2 linked regions of the Minwuia thermotolerans genome follow. The protein of the gene in region 1 interacts with the protein of each later gene in a pairwise test. Links are inferred from orthologs where the notes say so. Each region holds a gene or a part of one and is shown on either strand. Other genes may lie near its edges.

The links.
Region 2: the proteins of ndk (region 1) and CWC60_RS19720 interact in binary tests that used the Escherichia coli proteins (3 or more experiments, as listed by UniProt). The link is inferred for Minwuia thermotolerans from one-to-one orthologs.

The regions. Positions count from the first base shown.
Region 1 is NZ_PIGG01000034.1:183,299-197,446, reverse strand. The notes cover bases 4,565-7,352. They hold ndk (nucleoside-diphosphate kinase), read left to right. Parts: upstream 4,565-5,641; coding sequence 5,642-6,064; downstream 6,065-7,352. Other genes in these bases: CWC60_RS11600 (LLM class F420-dependent oxidoreductase), read right to left, coding at 6,858-7,352; CWC60_RS23270 (hypothetical protein), read right to left, coding at 6,228-6,854; CWC60_RS11610 (ABC-F family ATP-binding cassette domain-containing protein), read right to left, coding at 4,565-5,485. In the rest of the region: odhB (2-oxoglutarate dehydrogenase complex dihydrolipoyllysine-residue succinyltransferase), read left to right, coding at 1-338; lpdA (dihydrolipoyl dehydrogenase), read left to right, coding at 414-1,826; CWC60_RS11625 (VOC family protein), read left to right, coding at 1,835-2,203; CWC60_RS11620 (hypothetical protein), read right to left, coding at 2,209-2,832; CWC60_RS11615 (PAS domain-containing protein), read left to right, coding at 3,092-3,589; more of CWC60_RS11610, read right to left, coding at 3,602-4,564; more of CWC60_RS11600, read right to left, coding at 7,353-7,727; CWC60_RS11595 (LLM class F420-dependent oxidoreductase), read right to left, coding at 7,751-8,617; CWC60_RS11590 (DoxX family protein), read right to left, coding at 8,687-9,163; CWC60_RS11585 (HvfC/BufC N-terminal domain-containing protein), read right to left, coding at 9,160-9,936; bufB (MNIO family bufferin maturase), read right to left, coding at 9,933-10,808; CWC60_RS11575 (BufA1 family periplasmic bufferin-type metallophore), read right to left, coding at 10,882-11,175; CWC60_RS11570 (YHS domain-containing (seleno)protein), read right to left, coding at 11,336-11,863; CWC60_RS11565 (BufA1 family periplasmic bufferin-type metallophore), read right to left, coding at 12,046-12,348; CWC60_RS11560 (flavin-containing monooxygenase), read right to left, coding at 12,596-14,148. UniProt on the Escherichia coli protein: Major role in the synthesis of nucleoside triphosphates other than ATP. The ATP gamma phosphate is transferred to the NDP beta phosphate via a ping-pong mechanism, using a phosphorylated active-site intermediate.
Region 2 is NZ_PIGG01000068.1:63,751-77,929, reverse strand. The notes cover bases 594-3,412. They hold CWC60_RS19720 (5-formyltetrahydrofolate cyclo-ligase), read left to right. Parts: upstream 594-1,620; coding sequence 1,621-2,205; downstream 2,206-3,412. Other genes in these bases: CWC60_RS19710 (hypothetical protein), read left to right, coding at 3,113-3,412; CWC60_RS19715 (TIGR00282 family metallophosphoesterase), read left to right, coding at 2,202-3,020; CWC60_RS19725 (DnaJ domain-containing protein), read right to left, coding at 785-1,522; galU (UTP--glucose-1-phosphate uridylyltransferase GalU), read right to left, coding at 594-708. In the rest of the region: more of galU, read right to left, coding at 1-593; more of CWC60_RS19710, read left to right, coding at 3,413-4,867; lhpI (bifunctional Delta(1)-pyrroline-2-carboxylate/Delta(1)-piperideine-2-carboxylate reductase), read right to left, coding at 4,881-5,840; CWC60_RS19700 (lipopolysaccharide assembly protein LapA domain-containing protein), read right to left, coding at 5,840-6,160; CWC60_RS19695 (integration host factor subunit beta), read right to left, coding at 6,191-6,502; CWC60_RS19690 (sensor histidine kinase), read left to right, coding at 6,732-8,120; CWC60_RS19685 (hypothetical protein), read left to right, coding at 8,160-8,456; ParA family partition ATPase, read left to right, coding at 8,525-9,151; CWC60_RS19675 (CaiB/BaiF CoA transferase family protein), read left to right, coding at 9,144-10,328; CWC60_RS19670 (hypothetical protein), read right to left, coding at 10,344-11,282; transcription elongation factor GreA, read right to left, coding at 11,380-11,853; carB (carbamoyl-phosphate synthase large subunit), read right to left, coding at 11,936-14,179. UniProt on the Escherichia coli protein: Involved in the removal of 5-formyltetrahydrofolate.

The sequences.
Region 1 (14,148 bases):
GCATCGAAAGCACCATCGCGGATCTCGGCACGCGCGCCCGGGACGGCAAGCTGGGGCTGGACGAACTGCAGGGCGGCACCTTCACCATCTCCAATGGCGGGGTCTACGGCTCGCTGATGTCGACGCCGATCCTCAACCCGCCGCAATCCGGCATCCTGGGCATGCACAAGATCCAGCAGCGGCCGATGGAGGTCGGCGGCGAGATCAAGCTCCGGCCGATGATGTACCTGGCTCTCTCCTACGACCACCGCATCATCGACGGCCGCGAAGCGGTGCTGTTCCTGGTCAAGGTCAAGGAGAACCTGGAGGACCCGCGGCGGCTGATCCTGGATCTCTGACGGCGGCTGTCGCCGCGGAACGCCGGGGAGCGAATTGAACCCTCGCCAAGCGAGTGCGGGCAGGAGTGTGATACGATGAGTGACGACAAGCGCTACGATCTGGTGATCATCGGCGGCGGCCCGGGCGGCTACGTCGCCGCGATCCGCGCCGCGCAGAACGGCATGACGGTACTCTGCGTCGACAAGCGCGGGCGGCTGGGCGGCACCTGCCTCAATGTCGGCTGCATCCCCTCGAAGGCGCTGCTGCAGAGTTCCCATCTCTACGAGGAAGCGGCCGGCGAGCACTTCGCCGGGCACGGCATCAAGGCCAGTCCGAAGCTGGACCTGAAGACCATGCTGGGCCGCAAGGACGAGGTCGTCACCAGCCTGACCGACGGCATCGAGGGGTTGTTCAAGAAGTACAAGGTCGAGCTGGCTTATGGCTTCGGCAGGATCGTCGACCGGGAGACCGTCTCGGTGACGCCCAACGACAGGAAGAAGGCCTACGAGGTCAAGACGGACACGATCCTCATCGCCACCGGCTCCGACGTCGCCACGATCCCCAATGTCGAGATCGACGAGGAGCGCATCGTCTCGTCGACCGGCGCGCTGGACCTGAAGAAGGTGCCGAAGTCGATGATCGTCATCGGCGGCGGCTATATCGGACTGGAGCTGGGTTCCGTCTGGCGACGGCTCGGCGCCGAGGTGACCGTCGTGGAGTTCCTCGACCGCATCCTGCCCAACATGGACAGCGAGGTCTCCAAGCGCGCCAAGGTGCTGTTCTCCAAACAGGGCATCGAGTTCAAGGTCTCGACCAAGGTCACCGGCGCGGAAGCGCAGAAAACCCAGGTCAAGCTCACCGTCGAGCCCGCGAAGGGCGGCGACGCCGAGGAACTGAAGGCCGACGTCGTGCTGGTCGCGGTCGGCCGCCGGCCCTATACCGACGACCTCGGCCTCGAGGATCTCGGCATCGAGACCGAGAAGGGCTTCATTCCCGTCGACGAGCACTTCCAGACATCCGTACCCGGCGTCTTTGCGATCGGCGACTGCATTCCCGGGCCGATGCTGGCGCACAAGGCCGAGCATGAGGGCGCCATCGTCGCCGACTTCCTCGCCGGCGAGGCCGGGCACATCGACTACGACCGCGTACCGGGGGTCGTCTACACCTGGCCGGAGATCGCCTCCATCGGCCGCACCGAGGAACAGCTCAAGGAAGCGGACATCGCCTACAATGTCGGCAAGTTCCCCTTCTCCGCCAACTCCCGCGCCCGCTCGATTGGCGAGAAGTACGGCATGGTGAAGATCCTGGCCGACAAGGAAAGCGACCAGGTGCTGGGCGTCCACATCATCGGTCCCGACGCCGGCAACATGATCCACGAGGCCCTGGCCGTGATGGAGCTTGGCGGCACCGCCAGCGAGGTCGGCCACATGTGCCACGCCCACCCGACGCTGAACGAGGCGGTCAAGGAAGCCGCAATGGCGGTGCGGGGGCAGACCATCAACATGTGAGTGGGCCGATGATGCGCCTGGACCACGTCAATGTCCGCTGCACCGACCTGGAAGCGACCCGCCGCTTCTTCGAGGAAATCGTCGGCCTGCATGTCGGCGACCGCCCGGACTTCGCCTTCCCCGGCTACTGGCTCTATGCCGGCGGCCAGGCGGTGGTGCATCTGGTCGGCAGCGACCTGGCCGACGCCGCGCTGGGCAAGGGCACGGTGGACCATTTCGCCTTTCGCGGCGGCGACTATGACGGCCAGAAGGCGGCGATCGAACGCGCCGGCCTGAAGTACCGGGAGAACGACGTGCCGGGCCTGCCGCTCAGGCAGATCTTCGTCGCCGGTCCCGACGGCATGACCGTGGAACTCCAGTTCGAGACCGGCGGCTGAGTCCATCAGGACGAAGGGGGCTGGAGGCGTTCGTGCAGTTCCCTGCGCAATCGCCGGCGGCCGCGGCCGGAGCGGACCTGCGTCGTCACCACGCGGGTCGGCCGGAGACGCTCGTCCCGTCCCTCGCCTGTCAGGGCGAATTCGCGCTCCGCCGCGATCAGGCGCGACTGGGCCGCCGTGGTGCCGATCACCTTGATATCCATGCCCTCCACCTTGCCGTCGAGATCGACATGATCGGACTGGCGCACACGTTCGACGAATTCCCGGAAACTGCCCATGTCCGTGTACTCACCGGTCTTGAGCGGGCCCTGGTTTGTCGCTTCGGTAGGCCGGGCGAGCTGTTCGGGACTGAGTTCGCTCCGGTCGGTGACCACCGTCCTGTGTTCCTGTTCGCTGGTCCACACGGTCATGATGACGTCGACGATGAAGATCGGCTCGAATCCCAGATTGCTGACAAGGATGCGCGCATCCATCCCCGAGCCCGCGCCGCAGCTGATGACGATGTTGGGCCGCTTCTGGCGGCGGATGCTGGTCAGGAATATCTGCAGGTAGAGCACCCACACGGCGACCATCGCCGCCGTGAAGACGAGTTGGATGACCGTGCTGTTGGCCTGTAGCCAGTCGAGCATTTCCCCGGTTCCCTGCCGCCGGCGTCCGCGGTCACGGCACGCCGTTCCTGCCGGCCAGATTGTGATCGCGGTCCGGCGGTGAAACCCCGCCAGGCGGCGCGTACCAGGGAAAGCGTGAACCGGCCGTGCGCATGCGCCTGCCGGGACAGGCGCCGTGACCACTGTCACATTTTTCCGAATAGCCGGTGACGCATGACTGTTGACCGAAGGAACCGCTGCATTCGGGCGCGGTCGTACTCGCATTTTCACTGGGCGTGTGATGCTGGCGAAACCTGACGACGGCAAGATCAGGGACACCGTGGCCGAGGCGCAGGACCGACTGCGCTCGGAGGTCACGCAGGCCGCCCTGCGCTACTGGCTGTCGACCCGCGGCGAGCGCATCTGGCCCCGGCGGGAGGATTTCGACCCGGCCGAGGTCAAGCACCTGCTGCCCAATCTTGCCGTGCTCTCGGTCGAACGCAATCCGGTCGACTTCGTCTACCGCCTCACCGGTACCGATGTGGACGCGCACATGGGCGGCAACCTCAAGGGCCGGCAGGTGGGCGAAATCCCGAACCAGCGGGCGCCGAGCGCCTACTGGACGACCCTGCTCGCCACCGCCGAAACCGGTCTGCCGCAGGCCAGGGAGATCGCCTACGCCAATGCGCGCGGGGACTTCCGCTCCTGCGAGGTCATCGGCCTGCCCTATTCGACCCACGGCCAGTCCATCGACCGGGTCATCGTCGCCTTCGAATTCCGCCGCCTGGACGACAGCTGAACCCGGCCCGGCTCAGCCGGCGTTCTCCAGGCGCTCCGCCGCCTCCATCCAGCGCTGTTCCGCCTCGGCCACCGCGCGTTCGGCCGCGGCCTTGAGACGGTTGAGCTCCGCCTGTTTCTCCGGCGGGCCCCGGTAGATCTCCGGATCGTGCAGATGCGCCTCGATGCGGCGGATCTGCGCCGTCAGCGTCTCGATGTCCTTCTCGGCCTTGCGCATCGACTTGCGCAGCGGCGACAGCTCGGCGCGGGCGTCCGCGGCCTTCTTGCGCGCTTCGCGCCGGTTCGGCTTCGCCGCGCCCTCCCTGGCCGCGCGGTCGGGGCGCGCGGCCTCCGCCGCCTCCGACAGCGCCAGGCGCTTGTAGTCGTTCATGTCGCCCTCGAACGCCTCCACGCTGCCGCCGGCGACCAGCCAGAGCCGGTCCGCCACGGCCTCGACCAGGTGGCTGTCATGGCTGACCAGGATCACCGCGCCGCCGAAGGCGTTGAGCGCCTGAACCAGCGCCTGGCGGCTGTCGATGTCGAGATGGTTGGTCGGCTCGTCCAGGATGATCAGATGCGGCTCCCCCTGCGCCATCAGGCAGAGCGCCAGCCTGGCCTTCTCGCCGCCCGACATTTCGGCGGCCGGCGTCTCGACGCGTTTGTGGTCGAGGCCGAAGCCGTCCAGCCGCGTGCGCAGCACCGTCTCGCTGTCATAGGGGCGCAGTTCCCGTATGTGGTCCAGCGCCGTCCGGCCGGGTTTCAGATCCTCGATCTGGTGCTGGGCGAAGAAACCGATCTTCAGCTTCGAGGACCGGCTGACCCTGCCCGCTTCCGCCTGCAGCCGCCCGGCGATCAGCTTGGCCAGCGTCGACTTGCCGTTGCCGTTGGCACCCAGCAGGGCGATGCGATCGTCATCGTCGAGCCGGAGACTCACGCGCCGCAGCACCGGCCGCCCCGGCTCGTAACCGACATCGACGTTCTCCATGGAGATGATCGGCGGCGCCAGCCGTTGCGGTTCGGCGAACGGAAAGCGCGGCGCGCGCGCCTCGACCACTGCAGCGATGGGCTGCATCTTCGCCAGCATCTTCAGGCGGCTCTGCGCCTGGCGCGCCTTGGAGGCCTTGTAGCGGAACCGGTCGACGAAGGACTGAATGTGCGCGCGCTCGGCGGCCTGTTTGTTGGCCAGGTCCGCCTGCTGGCGCTGGGCCATGCGGCGTCGCTCCTCGAAGCTGTCGTAGTTGCCCGCGTAGAGCGTCAGGCCGAGCTGGTCGAGATGGAGGATATCGGTGACGGCGCGGTTCAGCAGATCCCGGTCGTGGCTGACGATGATGACCGTGTGCCGGTATTTCTGCAGGAAGTCCTCCAGCCAGAGCGTCGATTCCAGGTCGAGATGGTTGGTCGGTTCGTCCAGCAGCAGGATCTCCGGCTCCGCGAACAGCGCCGCGGCCAGCGCGATGCGCATGCGCCAGCCGCCGGAGAATGCGCTGCAGGGCTGGTCCTGACGGTCGGCGTGAATGCCGAGACCATCGAGAATGGTGGCGGCGCGCGCCGGCGCGGCATGCGCCCCGATGTCGGTGAGCCGGGTCTGGATGTCGGCAATGCGGTGCGGGTCCGTCGCCGTCTCGGCCTCCGCCAGCAGATCGGCGCGCTCGGTATCGGCTGCCAGCACCGCCTCGATCGCCGGCATGGGCCCGGTCGGCGCCTCCTGCGCGACCGTGCCGATCTTCGAGCCGCGCGGAGTCTCGATCGAACCGGAGTCCATCGCCACTTCGCCCATGATGGCGCGCAGCAGCGTCGTCTTGCCGGTGCCGTTGGGCCCGACCAGCCCGGCGCGGTGACCGGTGGCGATGCGTGCGGTCGCGCCCTCCAGCAGCGTCCGCCCGGCGATGCGGATCGTGATGTCTTCCAGTACAAGCATGGGGCGCTTCCATAGCGCAATCGGCGGCGCGGCGCATCGCCGCTGTTGGCCGCAGAGGACGGTGCGGCTATAAGCCGGGCGTCATTCTTTCGCGGCCGATCCGGCACGGGCGGCGCGAGTTCTCAACGCGACCCGAACCGAACGAGGGGTAGGACCATGGCCACCGAACGCACGCTCTCCATCATCAAGCCCGACGCGACCCGCCGCGACCTGACCGGCAAGATCAACGCCATGATCGAGGGCGCGGGCCTGAAGATCATCGCCCAGCGCCGCATCCGCCTGACCCGGGAGCAGGCCGAGGGCTTCTACGACGTCCACCGGGAGCGCCCGTTCTTCGGTTCGCTCTGCGATTTCATGACCTCCGGACCGGTTGTCGTGCAGGTGCTGGAAGGCGACGACGCCGTCGTCCGCTACCGCGAGGTCATGGGCAAGACCAACCCGGCCGAGGCCGACGAAGGCACCATCCGCAAGGCATTCGCGGAATCCATCGAGGCCAACTCGGTGCACGGTTCCGACAGCCCGGAGAACGCCGCCAACGAGATCGCCTACTTCTTCGCCACGGTCGACATCGTCGGCTGAGGCGGCGCAGGCGGGCCGGGGATGGCCGGGCTGGCCAGCCCGCCGTCTCCGCACGCCAGTCTCGGACACGCCACCAGATTCGGCGATCCGGTCTTGTATCGACGAATCCAGCGGAGTACGGGTCAGCAACGAACTGCAATTTGGATCAATTGTTGCCGGCTCACTAGGCTTCGGTGTCGTTGCCCTCATAGTAGGAGGCAACCTCATCACGCAGTGGTTTCAATGCGCGCCAAATGAGTATCGCCGCATTGTCGAAGAAATTCATTACGCCGGGATTATCAAAAACACTAAAAGTTTGATTAATTTCATATAATTGCTTCGGCTTAATATTTCTTCTGCCCTCACCATCGACAAGTTCACGCTTCATATGGATTGCGCCCATATAGTTAGCTAGAAATAAAATACAATCTCTGGATGTAATCGGTCTGCGAGCCAGCACACCAACTGGCGTATCTAAATATTCGTTCAAATAATATGGCGCATGGAAGAAACCAGGCGGATGTGATTTTTCCGTAATTGGGATCGCGCATTTTTTCACATTGTTGGGAATTACAATATTAGAGTCTTGTTTTGGATTCCCACTCATTGGCTCAGGACAAAGCACCAGCAGAGGTGTTTGATATCGTTCAGACACCCACTCGGCCAAACCATCATGAACAAGACTTCTAAAATAACTCGCCATATCTAACCGGATCATCATGGTTCGGTCCGGTCGATTACCGAGTTCAGCTATTTTATCTGTCTTGTAGACAAATACCTCATCAATATATTCCTTGGGAAGCTCTACCATTGGTTAACTGTCGCCCCATTCCTCGATCAGGGGCTTCCAGGCCAGCGCGTCCTCGGGGCCGCGGAGGGCTGACTTCAGTCCCGCCATGGCGGAGACCGGCACCGTGACCCGTCCGACGCCGAGACGGGCGAGCCCGTCCAGTTCCTTCGGGTCTTCCGGCATGGAGACGGTGATCTCCACCGAGGCCGGATCGCGCCCAGCCTCTTCGGCCGTCTTCCGCGCCAGATCGATCAGATCGACGGGCGCGCCGCGGGCGGGGAAGAAACCGTCGCCCAGCCGGCCCGCGCGCCGCGCTGCCGCTTTCGAATGGCCGCCGACGACGATCGGCACGTGGCGCTTCGGCGGCCTGGGCTCGCAGTAGAGCGGATCGAAGCGGATGTGTTCGCCCTGAAACTCGGCGGGGCTGTCGACCCAGAGCCGGCGCAGGGCCCGGATCGCTTCGTCGGTGACCGGGCCCCGCGCCTCGAAGGGTGCGTCCAGGGCGCGGAATTCCTCCGGCATCCAGCCGACGCCGACGCCGAGGACGATGCGTCCGCCGGCCATGTGATCCAGCGTCGCCACCTGCTTGGCGACGTGCACCGGCTTGTGCTGCGGCAGGATCAGGATGCCGGTCGCCAGCTTGATCCGGCTGGTGCGGGCGGCGACCCAGGCCATCCAGATCAGCGGATCCGGCAGATCGATGTCTTCGGTCCCGCCGGCCATGCGGCCGCCTTCGGCATAGGGGTAGTTGGGCTGATAGCCCTTCGGCACGACCGTATGTTCGACGGTCCAGAGACTCTCGAACCCCGCCTCCTCGGCCGCCTCGGCCAGTTCAACGGCGCGGACCGGGTCCACATAGGGCCCGGTGTTGCAGTATCTCAGTCCGAACTTCATGTCGCTGCTCCCCTTGCCCGGTGTCAGGCCGCCCAGTCTTCCAGAAAACCCTTCCACGACAGAACCTCTTCGGGACTCGCGACCGCCGTCCGCATGCCGGTGACCGCCGAGACCGGCACCGTCACCCGGTCCACGCCCATCTTCCGGTAGTCGGAGAGCTCGGCCGAATCGTCGGGCAGGGAGGCCGTGCTCTCGATGCCTGCCGGGTCGCGTCCCGCTTCCTCCGCCGCCTGCCGGGCGATCCGGAACAGGTCCGCCGGCGCCCCGCGCGCGGGGAAATAGCCGTCGCCCAGCCGCCCGGCGCGGCGCGCGGCTGCTTTGGTGTGGCCGCCGACGATGATCGGAATGTGCCCGCCCGCCGGTCGCGGCTCGCAGTAGAGCGGCGGGAAATCGACATGGGCGCCATGGAACTCGGCCGGACTGTCGGCCCAGAGCCGCCGCAGGGCCTGGATCGCCTCGTCGGCGAACCGGCCCCGGTGCTCGAACGACGCGCCCAGCGCCTCGAATTCCTCCGGCATCCAGCCGACGCCGACGCCCAACATGAAGCGCCCGCCGGCCAGCCGGTGCAGGGTGGCGGCCTGCTTGGCGACGTGCAGCGGCTTGTGCTGCGGCAGGATCAGAATGCCGGTCGCGACATTGATGCGGCTGGTGCGCGCGGCGACGAAGCTCAGCCAGACGATCGGGTCGGGCATGTCCACATCCTCGACGCCGCCGGCCATCTTGCCGCCCTCCACCTGCGGCGCATTGGGCGCATAGCCCCTGGGCACGACGGTGTGCTCGATGGCCCACAGGCTCTCGAAGCCCGCTTCCTCCGCCGCCTCGGCCAGCTCGATCGCCGGGCCCGGTTCGACGAACGCGCCCGTGTTGCAGAATCTAAGTCCGAATTTCATGCCGCTCCTCCCCCGAGACGCCGGCGGTCAACATGGCAGACCGCCCGCGGGGAAGGAAGGCCACCGGGCTCAGACGGTACCCGACTTCCGCCAGATCAGGTGATCGAGGGAGATCGGCCCCGCGCCGCGCACGAAGATGTAGACGAGGCTCAGCATCCAGAAATAGTGCTCCCACTGGAAATAGGCCGGGTTCGATGCGCCGAGCACGAACTGGATGACCAGCGCCATGCCGAGCAATGGCAAGGCCGCGAGGCGGGTCATGAAGCCCAGCACCAGCAGAACCGGCATCGCCAGTTCGAAGAAGGTGGCGAAATACGCCGCGATCTCCGGCGGCAGCACCGGCACGGCGTATTCGTACTGGAACAGGAAGACCGTATTCTCGAAGTCGTTGAGCTTGAGCCAGCCCGACTGGAAGAAGATGCGCGCCATGATGAGACGGAAGGCGAGATCGACCAGCGGGCCGCCCACCCGCTCGACCGGGCCGAAGACGCCCGCATAGAGGCCGCCCAGGCCTTGACCGCTCCGAGGCGTGTCCATCGTCGTCATTTCGGTTCTCCTTCTTCGTCATGACCTGCGCGGACGAAGAGTCCGCCGGCCAGATGTCGCGCCAGCGCGCCCTGCAGATCGAAGCCCGGATCGGCCTGCTGACAGCGCTCGGCGGCCTCGCCCAGCGTGCGGCCCTCGGCCAGCGCGGCCAGAAAGGCCTGCTCGGCCGGATGCAATGGCAGGCAGATTACTTCCGTCTCCGGCCGCGCGACCAGCGCTGCCTCCGGCCGGGGCTGAATCGCCGCCGGGTCGGCGGCCGATTGCGGGTTCATCCGGATCGCATGCACCGGCCAGTCCGAGGCGATCAGCGCCGCCGAGGGATGCAGCGCAAGACACAGCGCCATCAGATCTACCGGCGCGAGCCCGGAAAGCCCGGAAGGGTCGACCGGCGTCGCCTCGGGCGCGCCATAGGCCGCATTCACCGCCCATTCGAGGCGGGCCACATCAGCGAGGAACGGCCATCGCTGCAAGGGCTCCGATAGGGCGATGAACCCCGGCAACTCCGCGCCGTAGTCCAGCAGATGGTTCGCCCGGGGCGGCGCGTGCCGCACGAACGCGGCCGACAGCCGGCCGAACAGGTCCTCGCCAATGATGGCCACAATGGCGGGGAAGGTATTGGCCAGAACCTCGCGGAGCGAGGCGAAGGTGTTGTTGCGGTAGACGTCGAAGCGGTCAGCCTGCCGGCCGTCATCAACGAGCGCGTCCAGTATCGGATCCGGCTTGCCGGCGACGCTTTCGGCGAAACGCCGCTGCAGCTCGGCGAGGCCGCTCACGCCGTCGCCCGGCGCGGACCCGCCAGCGCGTCCATGCGCCGCTGGGCTTTCGCCGTCTCCGCCAGGATGACCCGGAGATCGGGAATGCAGGTGTCCCATTCGATCAGTGTCGGCACCGCTCCGAGCCGGTCCAGGGCCCGCTCGTAGAGCGCCCACACCTCGTCGCGGACGCGGCTGCCGTGATCGTCGATCAGCAGCGTGCCGCCCGGCGTTTCGCGCTCGGCATGGCCGGCAAGGTGGATCTCGCCCACCGCCTCGAACGGCATGCGGTCGAGGTAGTCACTGGCGTCGAAGCCCAGGTTCCGCGCGCTGACATGGATGTTGTTGACGTCGAGCAGCAGGCCGCAGCCGGCGCGGCGCACGGTCTCGGCCACGAATTCGGCATGGTCCATCTCGGCGCCGGCGAACTCCAGATACATGGACGGATTCTCCACCATCACCCGGCGGCCAAGCGCGTCCTGGAAGATGGCGATATTGCGCGCCAGGGTCTCCAGCGCCTCCTCGGTGCAGGGCAGCGGCAGCAGATCGTTCAGGCTGGCCCCGCCCGCGGCCTTCGGCGCCCGCACCCAGGCAATATGATCGGAGATGGCGGCGGGACGGAACCGGTCGGCCAGCGCGCGGATGCGTTTCAGATGATCCCGGTCCGGCTCGTCGACCGAACCAAGCGAAAGGCCGACCCCGTGCAGGCTGAGGTCGAAGCGTTCGCGCACGGCCTCGAGCTGGCGCAGGCGCGGGCCGCCCGGATACATGTAGTTTTCGGTGTGAACCTCGACCCAGTCGACGGCGGGCGGCCGGTCGATGACCTGCAGCACATGGGGATGGCGCAGGCCGAACCCGGCGGTCGGCGGCAGGCTGGAGGCAGGCGGGTTCATGGCGGCCAATGACCGTTCCGGCAAGGCGCAGAGGGACGCCGGATCATCCGGCGTCCCCTGTCCCGGCTGGAAATCAGCCCTTCATCTTCTCGTTGACGCCGTCGAAGGCCTGCTCCTGGCCGCCCTTCTCCTCGCACTCGGCCTTGGTGGCCAGCTTCCACTCGCCGCCGGAGTAATCGACGGTGGACTGACCGGCGCAGGAATGGGTGCCGGCCTTGTTGGCGCAGTCGTTCTGCCCGGCCTTGGCGATGCCGTAGCACTTGACCTTGTCGGCAGCGACCGCCTCGACCGGGCCGAGGGTGGCGGCCATGCCGACCGCACCGGCGAGGGCGGCGACGACGGAAAGGGACTTGAAGGTGGCGTTCATCAGGATTCTCCTCTGTGTTTCATTGACCCGCGGGGCGGTCAGTGTTGCCAGCGGCCGGGTTCCCCGCAACCCCGTCCGCCAAGGCCGCCCCGGCAACAGCCGGAACGACCGTGTTCGATAGGATGCCATCACAACATTGCAGAAGCCGTGCATGGCGTGATCACTCGGTGACGGGCGCCTGTGCGCCGTCCAGTTCCGGCACCGCGCCGTCATTGGCCGGAAGACCCTCGATACCGGACCAGTTGCGTTCGGCGGCGGTCAGGTTGCCACCGATGTCGGCTTCCCAGAAGCCGACCACCGCGCGGGTGACGTTGAGATAGAGCTTGCCGTCGAGGATGCGCCACAGATGCGGGTTTCCCGGGGCCTTGCCGCCCTTGGCCACGCCGAAGGCGCAGTGGCCGTCATAGGCGGGCGCGTATTTTGCCGGATCCGCCAGGAAGGCGTCCCGGTTCGCGGCGGTCGAGAAGGCCCAGCTGGCGCCGTTGTACTCGGCGGTGAAGCCGGCCCGTCCGGGCACGGCCGGCGGTTGATGTTCGCCGAAAGGCGCCTGCGCCAGACCGCGATAGGCGACGGGATCGTAGCCGCTGAGCGCGAAGCCGCTGCCGTCGACGTACTGCTCGCCCGCCTGGACGCCGCCCGAAAGGGTCAGGATGACCGCAGCCGCAAGCATCGCAGCGCCTCGCATCATCCGGTCGGCCTCCCTGTCTGGTTGACTTCTTTCAGGCCGCTGTCCGGCGGCCCGCTGAGATGGAAGATAAGACCGCAACCCGCCCACGCGCCCTACACGAGTTGTTGAGAGATCGCGTGATCGGGAGCCGGAAGCGAAAGGGCGCGGCGAAGGACGAACCGCCGCCGCGCCCCGAGGACGGGTCAGCCGTCCTTCATCATCTTCGCCTTCTCGTTCATGCCCTCGAAGGCGGCCTGCTTGCCGCCCATCTCCATGCACTTCCCGGCGTCTTCGACCATCTTCCAGTCCTGGCCGCTGTAATCGGCCGTGGAGTGACCCTTGCAGCTGTGATTGCCGGCTGCGCAGTCGTTCTCGCCGGCCTTGGCGACGCCGAAGCACTTGACGCCGTCGGCGGCCAGGGCCGGGGCGGCCGTCAACGCGGCGGCCATGCCGACAGCGCCGGCGAGAGCGGTGGCGACGGTGAGGGATTTCAGGGTGGTCTTCATGGCTGGTTCTCCTTGCTGTCCAGTGAAGGCAGCGGGATGATGACGAAGCGAACCTGGGTGCAACAGGGGCCGTCCGCGCCGGGAGCCGCGGTATCCGGGGGTTTCGGAGTGCAGCGTGAAGCCGGCGTGAACGCGCGTCAGCAGCCGGCGCCGCGTTCCGGGCCGGGCCGGCCCAGGCGCGAAAACGCACCGATCCCGCAGCTTCAAATTGTCTTGAAAACCCGGTGTTCGCGCGGTTTGGGCCGCATCAGCGCAGTTCCATGCCCTCATAGCCCTTCGCGGCGACCGCGTCGCAGCGCTCGCGATAGGCCGGCATGCCCGCCGTGTAGAGCAGATAGACCCGGCGGGAACGGCCGTCGATATTGCGGTTGATGCCGGTGAACCAGCTGTCCGCCTTGGACAGGAGCATCTTGTCCGACGAGCGGGTGACCTCCTCCTGCCACTCGGTCTCGGCCTCAGGCGTTGCGGCGACGTATTCCAGGCCGTTGTCGCGCATGTGGCGGACCAGGCGCGCGACCCACTCGACGTTCTGTTCGATGCCGCGGGGAATGTTGCCGAAACCGGCGGCGTTCTGCGGCCCGACCAGCGTCAGCATGTTGGGAAAGCCGGCGACCTGCAGCCCCAGATAGGTGGTCGGCCCCTCGGCCCACTTGTCGCGGAGCCGCTGGCCGCCAAGCCCCCGGATATCGATCCTGTTGAAACCGCCGAGGACGGCGTCGAAACCGGTCGCGTAGACGATCATGTCGAAGTCGCGGTGGCCGGATTCCAGTTCGATGCCGGTCTTCGTCACGCGCCGGATCGGGTCGGCCAGGATGTCGACCAGCTCGACATTGTCCTGGTTGTAGACCTCGTAGTAGCGGGTCTCCATCGGCACCCGGCGCTGACCGAAGCCGTGGTCCTTCGGAATCAGCTTCTCCGCCGTCGCCGGGTCCGCCACCCGTTCGCGGATCTTGCCGGCGATGAAGTCCGACAGGATCCGGTTGGCTTCCTCGTTGGTGAAGGTGTCGCGGAAATTGCCCATCCAGATGCCGAATCCGGGCTCGGCGTACTTCTTCTCCAGGAAGGCGAGCCGCTCGGCCTCCGGCGTCTCGAGCAGGCGGCGCGGATCGGCATCGTGGATGAAGCCGCCATGGGTGTTGCGGCAGTGATCGAAGATCTCCTCGTGCCGGGCGCGGATATCGGCCTGCTCCTCGGGCGTGATCGGGCTGTTGTGCAGCGGGGCGCACCAGTTCGGCCGGCGCTGCAGCACCGTCAGATGGCCGGCGGTCTTCGCCACTTCCTGGATCAGCTGCACGCCCGTCGCGCCGGTGCCGATCACGGCCACCCGCTTGCCCGCGAAACTCACCGGCTCGTGCGGCCAGCGGGCGGTGTGGTACGCCTCGCGCTCGAAATCGCCGATGCCGTCGATGGCCGGCCAGACCGGCACGGAGAGCGGCCCGATGGCGGCGATGAACAGCCGCGCGCGGGCCGCGTAGCCGTCTTCCGCGGCGATCGCCCACTCGTTGGCGTCTTCGTCGTAATGGGCCGAGGTGACGCTGGTTTCGAAACGGATATCCCGTTTCAGGTCCAGCCTGTCGGCGACGAAGCGGCAATAGCGGAGATTCTCCGGCTGGCTGGAGAAGTGCTCCGACCATTGCCACTCGTCCAGGATCTCCTGGCTGAACGCATAGCCGTAGGACCAGCTTTCGGAATCGAAGCGCGCGCCCGGATAGCGGTTCCAGTACCAGGTGCCGCCGACATCCGTGCCGGCCTCCAGCACCCGGACCTTCAGCCCCAGCTCCCGCAGCCGGTAGAGCATGT
Region 2 (14,179 bases), on another replicon or contig:
CATGGAATCGGTAAGCTGGATCTCGTTGCCGGCCCCCGGCCCCTGGCGCTCAAGCACCTCGAAGACCTCGGGCTGCAGGATGTAGCGTCCGATGATCGCGCGGTTCGACGGCGCCTGATCCGGCTTCGGCTTCTCCACCAGCGCCGTCACCTCGATCAGGTTGCCGTGCTGGAAGCCCGGCGAGATGATGCCGTAGCGGTCCGTATGCGCCGCAGGCACGTCCATCGCCGCGATCATGTTGCCGCCCTGGCGCGCCTGGGCATCGACCATCTGTTTCAGACAGGGGGTACGGGCCTGGATCAGATCATCGGCCAGAAGCACGGCGAACGGCTCGTCGCCGACCAGATTGCGCGCGCACCACACCGCATGACCCAGGCCGAGCGGCTCCTGCTGGCGGGTATAGGCGATAGTGCCGGCCCTGGGCATCATGGAGGTCGCGATCTCCAGCATGTCCTGCTTGCCGCGCTCCTCCAGCATCGACTGCAGTTCGAAGCTGTGATCGAAATGGTCCTCGATCGCCGTCTTGCCGCGGCCGGTGACAAAGATGAACTCCTCGATCCCGGCGGCGATCGCCTCCTCGACGGCGTACTGGATCAGCGGCTTGTCGACGACGGGCAGCATCTCCTTGGGCAGGGCCTTGGTCGCCGGCAGGAACCGCGTGCCCATGCCGCCGACCGGAAATACGGCCTTTCTCACTCTTCTGCCCATGTCACCGCTTCCGTTTTTTCCAACTTGTTATCGCGGGTTTTCTGCCACGCGGCGGCGGGCGCGACAAGCGCGGGCCTCACCGGTCCAGCAGCGCGTCCTTGGCCTCATTCAGCTTCGCGGCGTACCACGCCGAGCCGCCCTGGTCGGGATGGTACTTCTTCATCAGGCGCCGATAAGCCTCGCGCACGTCGTCATCCGAGGCGTCGTCGGGCAGTTCCAGGATCTCCAGCGCCTCGTGAACCGGCATGGCGCCGCGCCGGCCCGCGCCCGGTCCCCGGCGCTCGCCGCCCGACGATGCGGTTTCTTCCCTGCCGCCGGCCTCCCCCGGATGGGCGCGGGCGATATAGGCCTCCACCAGACGGGCCGAATCGTCGTCCTCCACCCGGCAGGTCCGCAACAGATCGTCGAGTTCTCCGAAACCGAGCTCCGACAGCCGCCGGCCTTCGAATTGTCCCTCGCGCACCAGGCCATCCATCTCGCCGGTGCTGTGGTCCAGCGTCATGTCGAGAAACCGCGTGCGCACGTCCGATGCGCCCTGGCCGGAGGCGGAGCCGCTGCCGAGACCGGGAATGCCCAGACCCGGCATGCCCTGCCAGCCCAGTCCCCGCGCCAGCAGCATCAGGCCGAACAGCCCCACCGGACCGCCGACGACGAACAGGCCGCGCAGCGTCAGCAACAGGCCGACGACGCCCAGCACCACACCGCCGCCCAGGCGGATCGCCTGAGCGATGGTCTTCGGGTCCGCCCTCAACAGCGCCTTGCCCGCCAGCGCCAAGGCCAGCAGCACGCAGAATCCCAATACAAGCCAACTCACCTGCGGCCCTCCGCGAACGGCTTCGCCTGTCGGCCCAAGACTGACAAGTCTTCCATCTCCCGTATATAGGATGCGGCGAACGGGATTGGGAGTTGAGGTTGACGGGGGGGCCGGAGGACCTGACGGCGCTGAAGAAGCGCCTGCGCGCGGATCTGCTGCGCCGCCGGGAGCACCGCGGCGGCGAGGGGCGCGCGCGGGCGGCGCTGAACCGCTGCCTGGCCCTCCGTGCCAGTTGGGCCGGCGTCCGCGTCGGCGTCTATCTCGGCTTCGGCCACGAACTGGATCCCCTGCCACTGGTGCGGGCGCTGGTCCACCGCGGCGCGGTGGTCGGCCTGCCGGTCGTGGTGCGCAACCGCCATCCACTTGTCTTTCGCCGCTACTTGCCCAATGTGCTGATGCAGCAATCGGGGTTCGGGATCTCCGAGCCCGGCGTCAGGGCCCGTCCGATCCGGCCGGATCTGGTGCTGGCGCCCCTGGTCGGGGTGGACCGGACCGGCACGCGGCTGGGCTATGGCGGCGGCTTCTACGACCGCACGATCGAGCGGTGGCGGCGGCGCGGCCATCATCCCGAGATCATCGGGCTGGCCTTCGAGGCCCAGTTCGTGCCAAGGCTGCCGGCCGGCCGCCATGACGTCAGACTGCACGGCCTGATCACAGAGGCCGCATTCAGGAGATTCACGTGAAGGTCCTTTATCTGGGAGATCTCGTCGGACGCCAGGGACGCGACGCGGCGGTCGCGCGGATCCCCGAGCTCCGCAAACGGCTCGGACTCGATTTCGTGGTCGTCAACGGCGAGAACGCCGCCGGCGGCTTCGGCATCACACCGCCAATCTGCGACGAGCTGTTCGCCGCCGGAACCGACGTCATCGTCACCGGCAACCACGTCTGGGACAACCGTGACATCCTTCCCCATTTCCAGCGGGAGAACCGTCTGCTGCGGCCGGCGAACTTTCCCGAAGGCGCCCCGGGCCGCGGCGTCGGCGTCTATGATGCGCCCGGGGGCCGGCGCGTCGCCGTCGTCCAGGTGATGGGCCGGGTGTTCATGGATCCGCTCGACTGCCCCTTCCGCGCCGCCGACAAGGCCATCGAGGCCCATCCGCTGGGCCGCGCCGTCAGTTTCACACTGGTCGACATCCACGCCGAGGCGACCAGCGAGAAGATGGCCATGGGCCACCACATGGACGGCCGCGCCTCGCTGGTGGCGGGCACCCACAGCCACGTGCCGACCGCGGATCACCAGATCCTGCCGGGCGGCACCGCCTACATGACCGATGTCGGCATGTGCGGCGACTACAATTCCGTGATCGGCATGGACAAGCAGGAGCCGCTCCGCCGCTTCATGCAGAAGACGCCCGGCGGCCGCTTCTCCCCCGCAAGCGGCGAGGCCACGGTCTGCGGCGTCTATGTCGAGAGCGACGACCGCACGGGCCTCGCCCGCCGTGTCGAACCACTCCGCATTGGCGGCCGTCTGGCCGAGGTCGTACCCGCCATCGCGTAGGCGCCACAGCCCGCCATGTTAAATGGTCCGTTAACCTGACCGGCCGTAATCTCCGGACGGCGGCAGCTCCCGTCGGGCTGGTGGAACGGGCAATGAAGGCGAACAACGTCCACTACGAAATTCTCGGACAGCGCGGCACCACCTGGACCATCCTGGCGGTCGCGGACGACCAGGAAGAGGCGATTGCGAAGGCCAAGGAGGTCCGGGCCTCCTATCGGGCCGTCAAGGTCATGCGGGAGCGTTTCGACAAGGCGAGCAACACCTATCGCGCCGGCCAGATATTCTTCTCGGGCGCCCAGGCCAAGCCATCGAAGTACAATTCCGAAGAAGTGCCCAGCGTCTGCTGGAAGGTCGAGGACTTCTATTCCTACGAAGGCCGCCGCGCGATCAACCGCCTGCTCCGCACCGAACTGGTCGAATGGGGTATCACGGCGACCGAACTGATCCACTCACTCGACCATGTCGAGAAGCTGCAGGACAACGGCACGTCGCTGCAGCGCGCGGTCCAGCAGACCGCCATCGCCCAGATCCGCGAAACCGGCCAGGGCGTGCAGGAGCGAATCAAGCAGATCTACGAACTGATCGACAAGGGCGTGAAGATCCTGCGGCGCGAAGCCCCCGCCTTCCCGGAGATCGGGCCGGACGGCCTGGACGGCGTGATCGAGCGGGTCCGGAATCAGGAAAGCCGCTCGTTCATGCTGCACGCTGCCCTGGTCCGCCATCTGACCAGCGCCACGACCTATGCCGAGAAGATGACCCGGCTGCTGGGCATGCTGCGCACCGACCACCCCGCCTGGGTTCACGAGGTCGCGGACAGCTTCGTCGCCGAACTGCTGTCGCTCGGCCGGGTGATCCACCTGCTGGTCGGGGAACGGAAGAACCTGAAGGAAGAACTCGCCGCCGCGGCGTCTCTTGTCATCGGCAGGGCCGATCCGGACGACACGCTCTACACCGCCGAGGCGCGCATGGTGAGCCGGCTGATCGCCGCCGGCAAGCTGCCGAACACGCAGCAGTCCCTGACCCGCTACCTGATCGAGAACCTGAAGGGCAAGAAACGCCTGGTCGACGGCGACGTGGCCCAGGAAAGCACGGCCGTGCGTGAACTGGTCGGCACGCTGAAGAAGCCCGACGGCAGCTGGATCGGCGAAGTGCCGATGATGGAAGCCGCGGGACAGCGCTGCGCACGCTGGCTGCATCCGGAAGCGGTCTCGGAATACCTCGCGCCGGCGGAAACGCCCGATGACAAGGCGGAGCTGCTGCTGCAGCTGGAAGGCAACATCGTCGGCAACGCCAACCGCCGCAAGCTGGCCGAGTTCCTGGTGCCCATCATCATTTCGCCCCAGGGCGAGCTGTTCCTCACCCGCGAAGGCGGCTCGGTGACCGAGCGGCTCGTCAGGCTGCGCGCGTTGCAGGTACAGGTGCTGCACAGCACCCTGCAGGACATGCACCGCCGCAAGCTGGCCGAAAAGCTGGACGACTACGCCTGCAAGGTGATCCGCAACGCCAAACTGATCGAGCGCGTGACGTCGGGCGACGGCCCGATCGTGGAGAAGTGCTTCCGCCTGCTCCGGATGCTGGTGGAGAACTACTTCACCCTGGGCAAGGCGACGGTCCTCGTGCGCGACGCCATCCGCCGCTGCCTCGCCACGCCCGATTTCGTGAGCGACTTCCTAGCCTCGACCCCGTCGAAGCAGGAGAAACTGGTCAAGCTCGAGGCGCTGCAGAAACTGTTGCGGCAGGCCGGCATCGACGACATGGAGCCGGGCGGACCAGCGCCGCCCCCGGAAACCGAGAACGACGGCGAAGCCGGGGAACCGGACGCCGAGAGCGCCGCCGCCGGCGGCTGAGGCACACGGCCTGTCAGTTCCGGACGGCTTCCTTCGCCACCCTTTCGGCGACCAGACGCGCCGCGGCGAGATCCTCCAGCGCCGCGCCCACGGACTTGAACAGGGTGATCTGTTCGGCGCTGTCGCGGCCCGGATGACTCCCGCCGCACAGATCATAGAGGTCGGCGACGATGTCCTCGATCCTGAAAACGCCGTCGGCGACGGGGCGGACGATGTCGCCGCCCTCCTTGGTGGCGCCGGGGCGGGTGTCGACGAAAACGCTGGCGCGCCGCAGCGCCTCGTCGTCGCTCTCCCGCATGTCCGGGCGGAAAGCGCCCACCAGGTCCAGGTGCGCGCCGGGCTTCAGCCATGCGCCCCGGATGATCGGCTCGGTCGACAGCGTCGCGCAGGAGATCAGGTCCGCGCTTCGCGCCGCCTGCTCCAGATTTTCAGCCGCCTCGGCCGCGACGCCTTGCCGCGAAAGTTCCTCCACCAGTGCCGCGGCCTTGTCCCGGTTGCGATTCCAGATGCGCACCCGCTCCAGCGAAGGCCGCGCCGCACGGTGCGCGCGGATCAGCATGGGCGCCAGCGCGCCGGCGCCGACCATCAGCATCTCGGCGGCGTCCTGCCGCGCCAGGTAGCGCGCCGCCAGCGCCGAAGCGGCGGCGGTGCGCCAGACGGTCAGCCGCGTGCCGTCAATGATCGCCTGCGGCCGGCCCGTGCCGGCATCCAGCAACAGGTACTGCGCCATCACCGCCGGCAGGCCACGGTCGTTGTTGCCGGGAAAGACAGTCGCGACCTTGACGCCCAGCGCATCGCCCGGACGCCAGGCTGGCATCAGCAACAGTGTGGCATTGGCCTCGCCCGGCACGGCGACGTCGTGATGATGGCGCACGGGCTGCTCGCAGCCGTCCCGGAACATCGCCTCCAGCGCGTCGGCGACCGCGGCCTCGTCCAGCACACGGTCCACCGCCGCCGCGTCGATGACCTCCATCAGGCCGCCTTCGGCTTCTGCAGCGCCGGTCGGTCCGCCCGCTCGCCATCACCGCTCTGCCGGACCTCGCGCTCCAGGTCCTGGGCGCGGTGCTCGGCCTGGCGGGCCCGCCGCCGCACGCGGCCATCGCGCAACCACATCGCCAGCGCGCCGATCAGAAGGCCGGCGAACATGGCCGCGAAGATCACGACGAACAGCGGCAGGTCGATGGCGTAGGGCACGGGCTCCAGGCGCAGTTCGACGGCCTGGCGATTGGAAAGCCCGATGGAGACGCCGATCACCAGAATCGCGAGAAAAAGCAGAATTTTCAGAAACTTCAAGACGATACGCTCCACTGCCGGGCCGGGGGCTCAGTCGGTGTTCAGGCGTTCCCGGAGTTCCTTGCCGGTCTTGAAGAAGGGCACGTACTTCTCCTGCACCTCGACCGATTCGCCGGTGCGCGGATTGCGCCCGACGCGCGCCGGCCGCCGCTTGACCGAGAACGCGCCAAAGCCACGCAGTTCCACCCGATCCCCGCGCGACAGCGCGGCGGTAATCTCGTCGAAGACGGTCGATACGACGCGTTCGAAATCCCGATGGCTGAGCTGCCTCTCCGGATCCTCGTCGACATGGCGACGCCGGTGACGTTCAGCAATGCGATTGATCAGTTCCGACTTGATCATGCGCGGCCCGATCCAGGTTGTTCAGCCCAATTCCGAAGCATGCCAAAGACCGCGCGAAACCGTCAAGCGACGGTCTCGCCGCGCATACCCGGAAAATCCAGTCTGCCACTACTAGCCTTCTCCGAAGCCCGCAGCCACATTTTTCGCATCCGGAACATGGATCGCCGGGCGCGCCAGAACGATTCCAGCCGGTCCGGATTTGCTCTAGTCTCGCGCCATGAACGGCGACATGTCACGGGAACGGCGGCCCTCGATCCGAAACAGCCTGTCGTCGCGGCTGCTGATCCTGACCGTCATCTTCGTCATGCTGGCGGAAGTGATGATCTTCGTGCCCTCGGTGGCGCGCTACCGCGTCAGCTATCTGGAACAGATGCTGGCGGAGGCCAATCTGGCGGCGCTCTCGGTGCTGGCGGCCCCCGGCAACACGATCTCCAGGGATCTGGAACACCGCCTGTTGCGTGCGGTCGGGGTCAACGGCGTGGTCATGAAGCTTCCCCAGCGGCGCATGCTGCTGCTCGCCGAAGAAATGCCGCCGGCCGTCGACGCGACCTACGACCTGCGCGGGGCGGAACCGATGGAACTGATCGGCGACGCGCTCCGGACCATGATCATGGCCGACGGGCGGACGCTCAGGATCATCGGCGACGCCCGCAACGCCGAGGACGCCTATGTCGAGATCATCATGCCGGAGGCGTCGCTGCGCGCGGCATTGCTGGACTATGGCTGGAACATCTTCAGCCTGAGCCTGTTCATCTCCATCGTCAGCGCCACGCTGCTGTTCCTGACGCTGCGCTGGATGCTGGTGCGGCCGATGCGCCGGCTGACGGCGAACATCCTGGCCTTCCGCCGCAACCCGGAAGCGGCGCATCTGCCCGAACTGCCGACCGGGCGCGGCGACGAGATCTCGCTGGCCGCGCATGAACTGGCGGAGATGGAGCGCGACCTGCGTCAGGCCCTGGTGCAGAAGAACCACCTCGCCGCCCTGGGCGCCGCGGTCAGCAAGATCAGCCACGACCTGCGCAACATCCTGGCGACCTCGCAGGTGATTTCCGAACTGCTCTCCGATTCCCTCGACCCGACCGTCAGACGCCTGGCGCCGCGGCTGATCCAGTCCCTGGACCGCGCCATCGAACTCTGCCAGCGGTCGCTGAAATACGGCAGCGCCGACGAACCGCCGCCCCGGCCGACCCGGTTCCGGCTGCGGAGCCTGGTTGCGGAGGTCGGCGACACGCTGACCCTGGACGCCAGCCAGTCGCCGGCGTGGAAGAACCTCGTGGCCGACGAACTGGAGGTCCATGCCGACCGCGACCAGCTCTACCGGGTGCTGATGAACCTGGGCCGCAACGCCGCCGAAGCCGCCGGTGAGGAGGGCGAGGTCCGCGTCAGCGCCAATGAGCATGACGGCCATATCGCCATCCGCGTCTCCGACAACGGTTCCGGCGTGCCGGAAAAGGCCCGCGAGAACCTGTTCCGTCCCTTCGTCGGCTCGGCGCGGGAAGGCGGCACCGGCCTTGGCCTCACCATCGCCCGCGACCTGGTGCAGGCCCATGGCGGGACTCTGGAACTGGAGAGGACCGGCCCTTCGGGCACCTGCTTCCGGATATTGCTGCCGCTCTAGGTTTACGAATTCTCAGCCTTTGAGGCGTTAGCTGTCGGCATGTCGAAGACGCTCGCCATCGCCATCATCGGATTCGCCCTCGCGGCCTGCGAGGCGCGGCTGTTCGACGAGCCGCCGCCCATTACCGCGACCGACTACGTGGCCGATGTCTGCGAGAGCGCCGGAACCGACTCCCAGTCCTGCCGCGACGCCGGTCAGTTGCTGGCGCTGCGCTGCTTCCGGACCATCGGGACGGTCGACTGCTACCTGTCGGAGAATCCCTTCGCCACCAGCACTTCAGGGCGTTTCTTCGTCACGCCAATCGACAGGCGTCAGCCGACACCCTCCCCCGGCTGATTCGCAATTGCCGGAATCGCGCCCGGGCCTCTAAGCTCCCTCCTCCGGTCAGGAGGGTGGACAAAGGCATGGACGGCGCGATTCTCGCCATCGCCCAGCAAAAGGGCGGCGCGGGCAAGACCACGCTCACGATTCAGCTCGGTGTGGCCCTCGCCACACTTGGCCGCCGCGTCGCGCTGGTCGACATCGATCCGCAGCAGAGTCTGACCGCCTGGCACGCATTGCGCGCCCGCCGCGACGATGTCGCCGCCATCGAGATGCGGCAGGTCTCCGGCTGGCGCGCAGGCAGCGAGGTCGGCCGGCTGCGCCGCGATTTCGACGTCGTGCTGATCGACAGCCCGCCGCATGGCGAAACCGACACAAAGTCGGCGGTCCGCGCCGCCGACCGCGTGCTGATGCCGGTCCAGCCCAGCCCCATGGACTACTGGGCGGCGAAGAACACCGTCGACCTGGCCGAGCGGGAAAAGCGCGACTTCCTGCTGGTGCTCAATCGCGTGCCCGCCCGCAGCCGCCTTTCGGACCGGATCCGCGCCATGATCGCCGCAGACGGTCTGGCCGTCGCCGAAACCACACTGGGCAACCGTCAGCCATTCGCTTCGACAATCCTGGAGGGCCGCGGCGTCGCCGAGGCTCGGCCGAACAGCCAGGCGGCGCAGGAGATCATTTCACTGGCGCGGGAGGTAGCGCATGTCTGATGGTTCCAGGCCCCGGCCGATGGAGGGCCTGACCGTGGTCGACTTCACGGCCTTCGTCGCGGGTCCCTATGCCACGCGGCTGATGGCCGACATGGGCGCCAACGTGATCAAGGTGGAACCGCCCGAAGGCGAGACCCTGCGCGGCACGCCGCCCCAGGTGAACGGCATGAGCGGCTTCTTCTCCCAGCTCAACTGCGGCAAGAAGAGCGTGACGCTCAACCTGAAGTCGGCGAAGGGGCGCGAACTGGCCGCCGACCTGGCGGCGAAGGCGGACGTGCTGATCGAGAACTTCCGTCCCGGCGTCATGCAGCGGCTGAATCTGGACTATGAGAGCCTGTCGGCGCGCAATCCGCGGCTGATCTACTGTTCGATCTCGGGCTACGGACAGACCGGACCCGACGCGCAACGCCCGGCCTTTGCGCCGATCATCAACGCGGCCAGCGGCTACACCATGGCGGAGTTCCGCTATCAGCGCGCGACCGACAAGCCTGAAAGCTCGCGCACCCTGGCGGCCGACGTGCTGGGCGCGAACCATGCGCTGATCGCGATCACCACCGCGCTCTACCGCCGCGAGATCACGGGCGAGGGCGACCGTATCGACGTCGAGTTGCTCGCCGGGCTGATGAACATGATCCCGTTCGAACTGCAGGAGGCGCAGTTCCCGATCGAGAAGCTGAACATTCCGGTCTTCGACCCGATCAAGGCGCAGGACGGCTATTTCGTCGTCGCCCCGGTGACCGTGAAGAACTTCGCCGCCCTGGCGGAGGCCTGCGGCCATCCGGAATGGCTGACCGATCCGCGGTTTTCCACCACCGGCGAGCGCATGGCGCACTGGATGGAACTGTTCGGCGAGGTCGAGAAATGGGCCGCCGACAAGAGCGCCCAGGACGCGGCGCGAACCATCGAGGCGGCCGGCTGCCCGGCGCGGCGCTATCTGACGCCGAAGCAGGCGCTGGAAAATCCGCACATGCTCGAACGCGGCAGCATCGTCGAGGTCAACGATCAGATGGGTCGCCACAAGGTCGTCAACACGCCCTTCCGTTTCGCGCGGGCCGAGGCCGGCGTCAGCGCCGGCGCGCCGAGCCTGGGGGCGCAGACCGATGGCGTGCTCGCTGAAGTCCTCGATCTGGACCGGGCGGAGATCGAAAGGCTGCGCGGCGACGGCGCTCTCGGATAGTGCGCCCCCGCCGGGCTACTCCAGCAGTTTGATGCGGACCGCATCCATGCCATGGCGGCCGTTGGCGTTGACCATACGGAAACCGTCGAAGGGGTCGCGGAACCCATTGTCGATCAGGTTGAACTTCTCGACGCCATCCACCCAGACCTGCATGCGCCCGTTCTCGGACCGCCGCCAGCGCACATCGTAGGGCTCGGGGCGGGTCGAACCGGCCACGGCGGCGGGGAACGTGAAGTCCGCCTGACGCAGCGTCGCGATAGAGCTGCCGACCCGGACCAGGCGCATCCAGCCCTCCTCCGAGAACTGCAGCCGGTATCCATTGCGGCCATCGCCGCCCTGATAAACGCCGATCTCCAGCAAGCCCTCGGCGCCGCTGAAGAGCCGCGTCTCCAGATCGAAGGCGTTGGAGATGTCGTGCGTCAGGAAGATCGAGGACGCGACGTTGACGGCGCGGCCACCCTCGCGCCCCTCCCGGCCCCGGTTGTTGCCCAGCAGCCCCTCGAAGAGACGCTTTATGCCCTCTTCCGGCGTCACCTCGCGCGAGACGTCCACATGAGAGGCAAGTTGATTGTCCCCGGTCACGAACCATTCGCCCTGGGCGACGGTCCAGGCCGGATCGGCGGTGAAGTTTCCGTCCGAGAAGTCGTCGGCGATTTCCGGACGGGACGCGGTCCCGCCATTGCGGCCTGTCCCTTGCTCCAGGCTCTCTTCCGCCGTCTCGTGACGCCGCAGGGCCTCGCGCAGATCCTGCAGGAAGCCCGGACTCGCCGCCCGGTCGCGCTCGGCCTGGCGGATCAGGTCATTCAGCTGTTCGACCAGACGTTCCGTGTGCTGGGGCGTCTCATAGCCGCCGCGCCAGCGCTCATAGCGCCGGCCGTCGTCATCCTGGGCGAATGCGGGAAGACCGAGACTGAGCACGGCCATGGACACCGCGGCGATTATCAGGCGTTTCATCGGGCTACCCTCTCGTTGTTCTTGTTCCCAACGATATGGGTAGCGTCCGGATACCGACAATGGCGGCGGACGCGTCGCGGTCAGGCCCGGACCCGGCTCAGATCCACTTCACCTCGAGAATTTCGTAGGACTTCTCGCCGCGCGGGGTCTGGACGTCGACGACATCGCCCTCGGATTTGCCGATCAGCGCCCGCGCAATGGGGGAGGTGATGGAGACCAGGCCGCTGTCGATGTCCGCCTCGTCCACACCCACGATCTGGTAGGTGCTTTCCTCGTCATTGTCGACATCGGCCAGCATGACGGTCGCGCCGAAGCGCACGATATCCCCGGACATCTTTGAGGAATCGATTACCTCCGCCCGGCCCAGCGCACTCTCGAGCTCCATCACGCGGCTTTCGATGAACCCCTGCTTCTCCTTGGCGGCGTGATACTCGGCGTTTTCCGACAGGTCACCGTGAGCGCGCGCCTCGGCGATCGCCTGGATCACCGCCGGGCGCTCGACGGACTTCAGATTCTTCAGTTCGGCCTCGAGCCGCTTGTGGCCCCGAAGCGTCATTGGCACGCGTTCCATAGCGCTCACCCCGTTTGTTTCCGGCAAATGGCTGGAAATAGCTGCGCCGGTCGCTTTCAGAGCAACCGGCGCTTGGTGTCCATCAATAGTAGGACTGCAGCGGGGCGACTTCAAGACGCCCCGTTTTCAGGGCGTGCAACGCCGCAACAGCTGCCTTGGCGCCAGCGGCGGTGGTGTAGTAGGGGATGTGGAACTGCAGCGCCGTACGCCGGAGCGAGAAGCTGTCGTGGATCGCCTTCTCGCCGTCGGTGGTGTTGAAGACGAGCTGAACTTCGCCGTTCTTGAGCGCGTCGACGATGTGCGGGCGGCCTTCCAGCACCTTGTTGATCGCCCGGCATTCGATGCCGTTGTCATTCAGGTACCGCGCGGTGCCGTGGGTCGCCACGATCGAGAAACCGAGCGCCCGGAGCTGGCTCGCCATCGCCACAGCCAGCGGCTTGTCGCTGTCGCGCAGCGAGATGAAGACCGCTCCGCCCGTCGGCAGGCGGGCGCCGGCGCCGAGCTGCGATTTCAGGAAGGCCATCTCGTAGTCTCTGGCGATGCCCATGACCTCGCCGGTGGAACGCATCTCCGGGCCGAGAATGATGTCGACGCCGGGGAACCGCGCGAAGGGGAACACCGCTTCCTTCACCGCGGTATAGGGCAGCTTCGTGACATCCCAGTCGAGGCCGAAGGTGGCGAGCTTCTCGCCGGCCATCAGCCGCGCCGCGATCTTGGCGATCGGCTTGCCGATGGTCTTGGCGACGAACGGCACGGTCCGCGAGGCCCGCGGATTGACCTCCAGGATGTAGACCAGGCCGTCCTGCACGGCGAACTGCACGTTCATCAGGCCGATGACGTTCAGCTCCCGCGCCAGCACTGCGGCCTGCCGCTTGATCTCGTCGATGATCTCGCCGTTGAGCGAGAACGGCGGCAGGGCGCACGCGCTGTCGCCCGAATGCACGCCGGCCTCCTCGATGTGCTCCATGATGCCGGCGACGAACACGTCCTCGCCGTCGGAGAGCACGTCGGCGTCGACCTCGATGGCGTTGGCCAGGTAGGAATCGACCAGCACCGGATTGGCGCCGGAAACCTTCACCGCCTCGCGGATGTAGCGGTCGAGGCCGGCGATGTCGTGGACGATCTCCATGGCCCGCCCGCCCAGCACGTAGGAGGGCCGGAGCAGCACGGGGAAGCCCAGCCGCTGGGCCACGGCCTGCGCCTCGGCGTGGCTGCGCGCAATGCCGTTGGGGGGCTGGCGCAGACCCAGCTTGCTCAGCATCTGCTGAAACAGGTCGCGGTCCTCGGCGCGGTCGATCGCCTCGACCGAAGTGCCCAGGATCGGCACGCCCGCATCCAGCAGCCCCTGCGCCAGGCGGAGCGGCGTCTGCCCCCCGAACTGCACAATGGCGCCGACCACCTCGCCCGACTGCTCCTCGGCGCGGACGATCTCCAGCACCGTCTCGATCGTCAGCGGCTCGAAATAGAGCCGGTCGGAGGTGTCGTAGTCGGTCGAGACCGTCTCCGGATTGCAGTTGACCATGATGGTCTCGTATCCCGCCTCCTTCAGGGCGAAGGCGGCATGGACACAGCAATAGTCGAACTCGATGCCCTGCCCGATGCGGTTCGGACCGCCGCCCAGAATGATGATCTTGCGGCGGTCGGTGGGCCGGGATTCGCATTCGGCCGGCTGGATCGAGCCGTCCGGGGCGGGCCACCCCTCATAGGTCGAGTACATGTAGGGCGTTTCGGATTCGAACTCGGCGGCGCAGGTGTCGATCCGCTTGTAGACCGGCCGGATTCCGGCCATGCGCCGCGCCGCGGCGGCCTTGGATTCCGAGGTCCCGGTCAGCTTCCCGATGCGCCGGTCGCCGAAGCCGAGCTTCTTCACCGCCAGCCAGCCCGCCGGTGTCCGCGGCAGGCCCTCGAGCCTGAGCGTCTCCTCGGCGGTGACGATCTCGTCGAGGCGGTCGATGTACCACGGGTCGTAGCCCGTGATCCGCGCGATGCGCTCCTTGTCCAGACCGAAGCGGAGCGCCTCGGCCGTCAGCAGCAGCCGGTCCGGCGTCGGCCGGCCCAGGGCCGCGATCAGCGCGTCCTCGTCATCGCTGTCGAGAGGCATGTCGTCCAGGCCGTCGAGCCCGGTTTCCATCGAGCGGAGCGCCTTCTGCAGGCTTTCGTGGAAGCTGCGGCCGACGGCCATGACCTCGCCCACCGATTTCATCGCCGTGGTCAGGACCGGCTCGGCGCCGGGGAACTTCTCGAAGGTGAAACGCGGAATCTTGGTCACGACATAGTCGATCGTCGGCTCGAAACTGGCCGGCGTGACCTTCGTGATGTCGTTCTG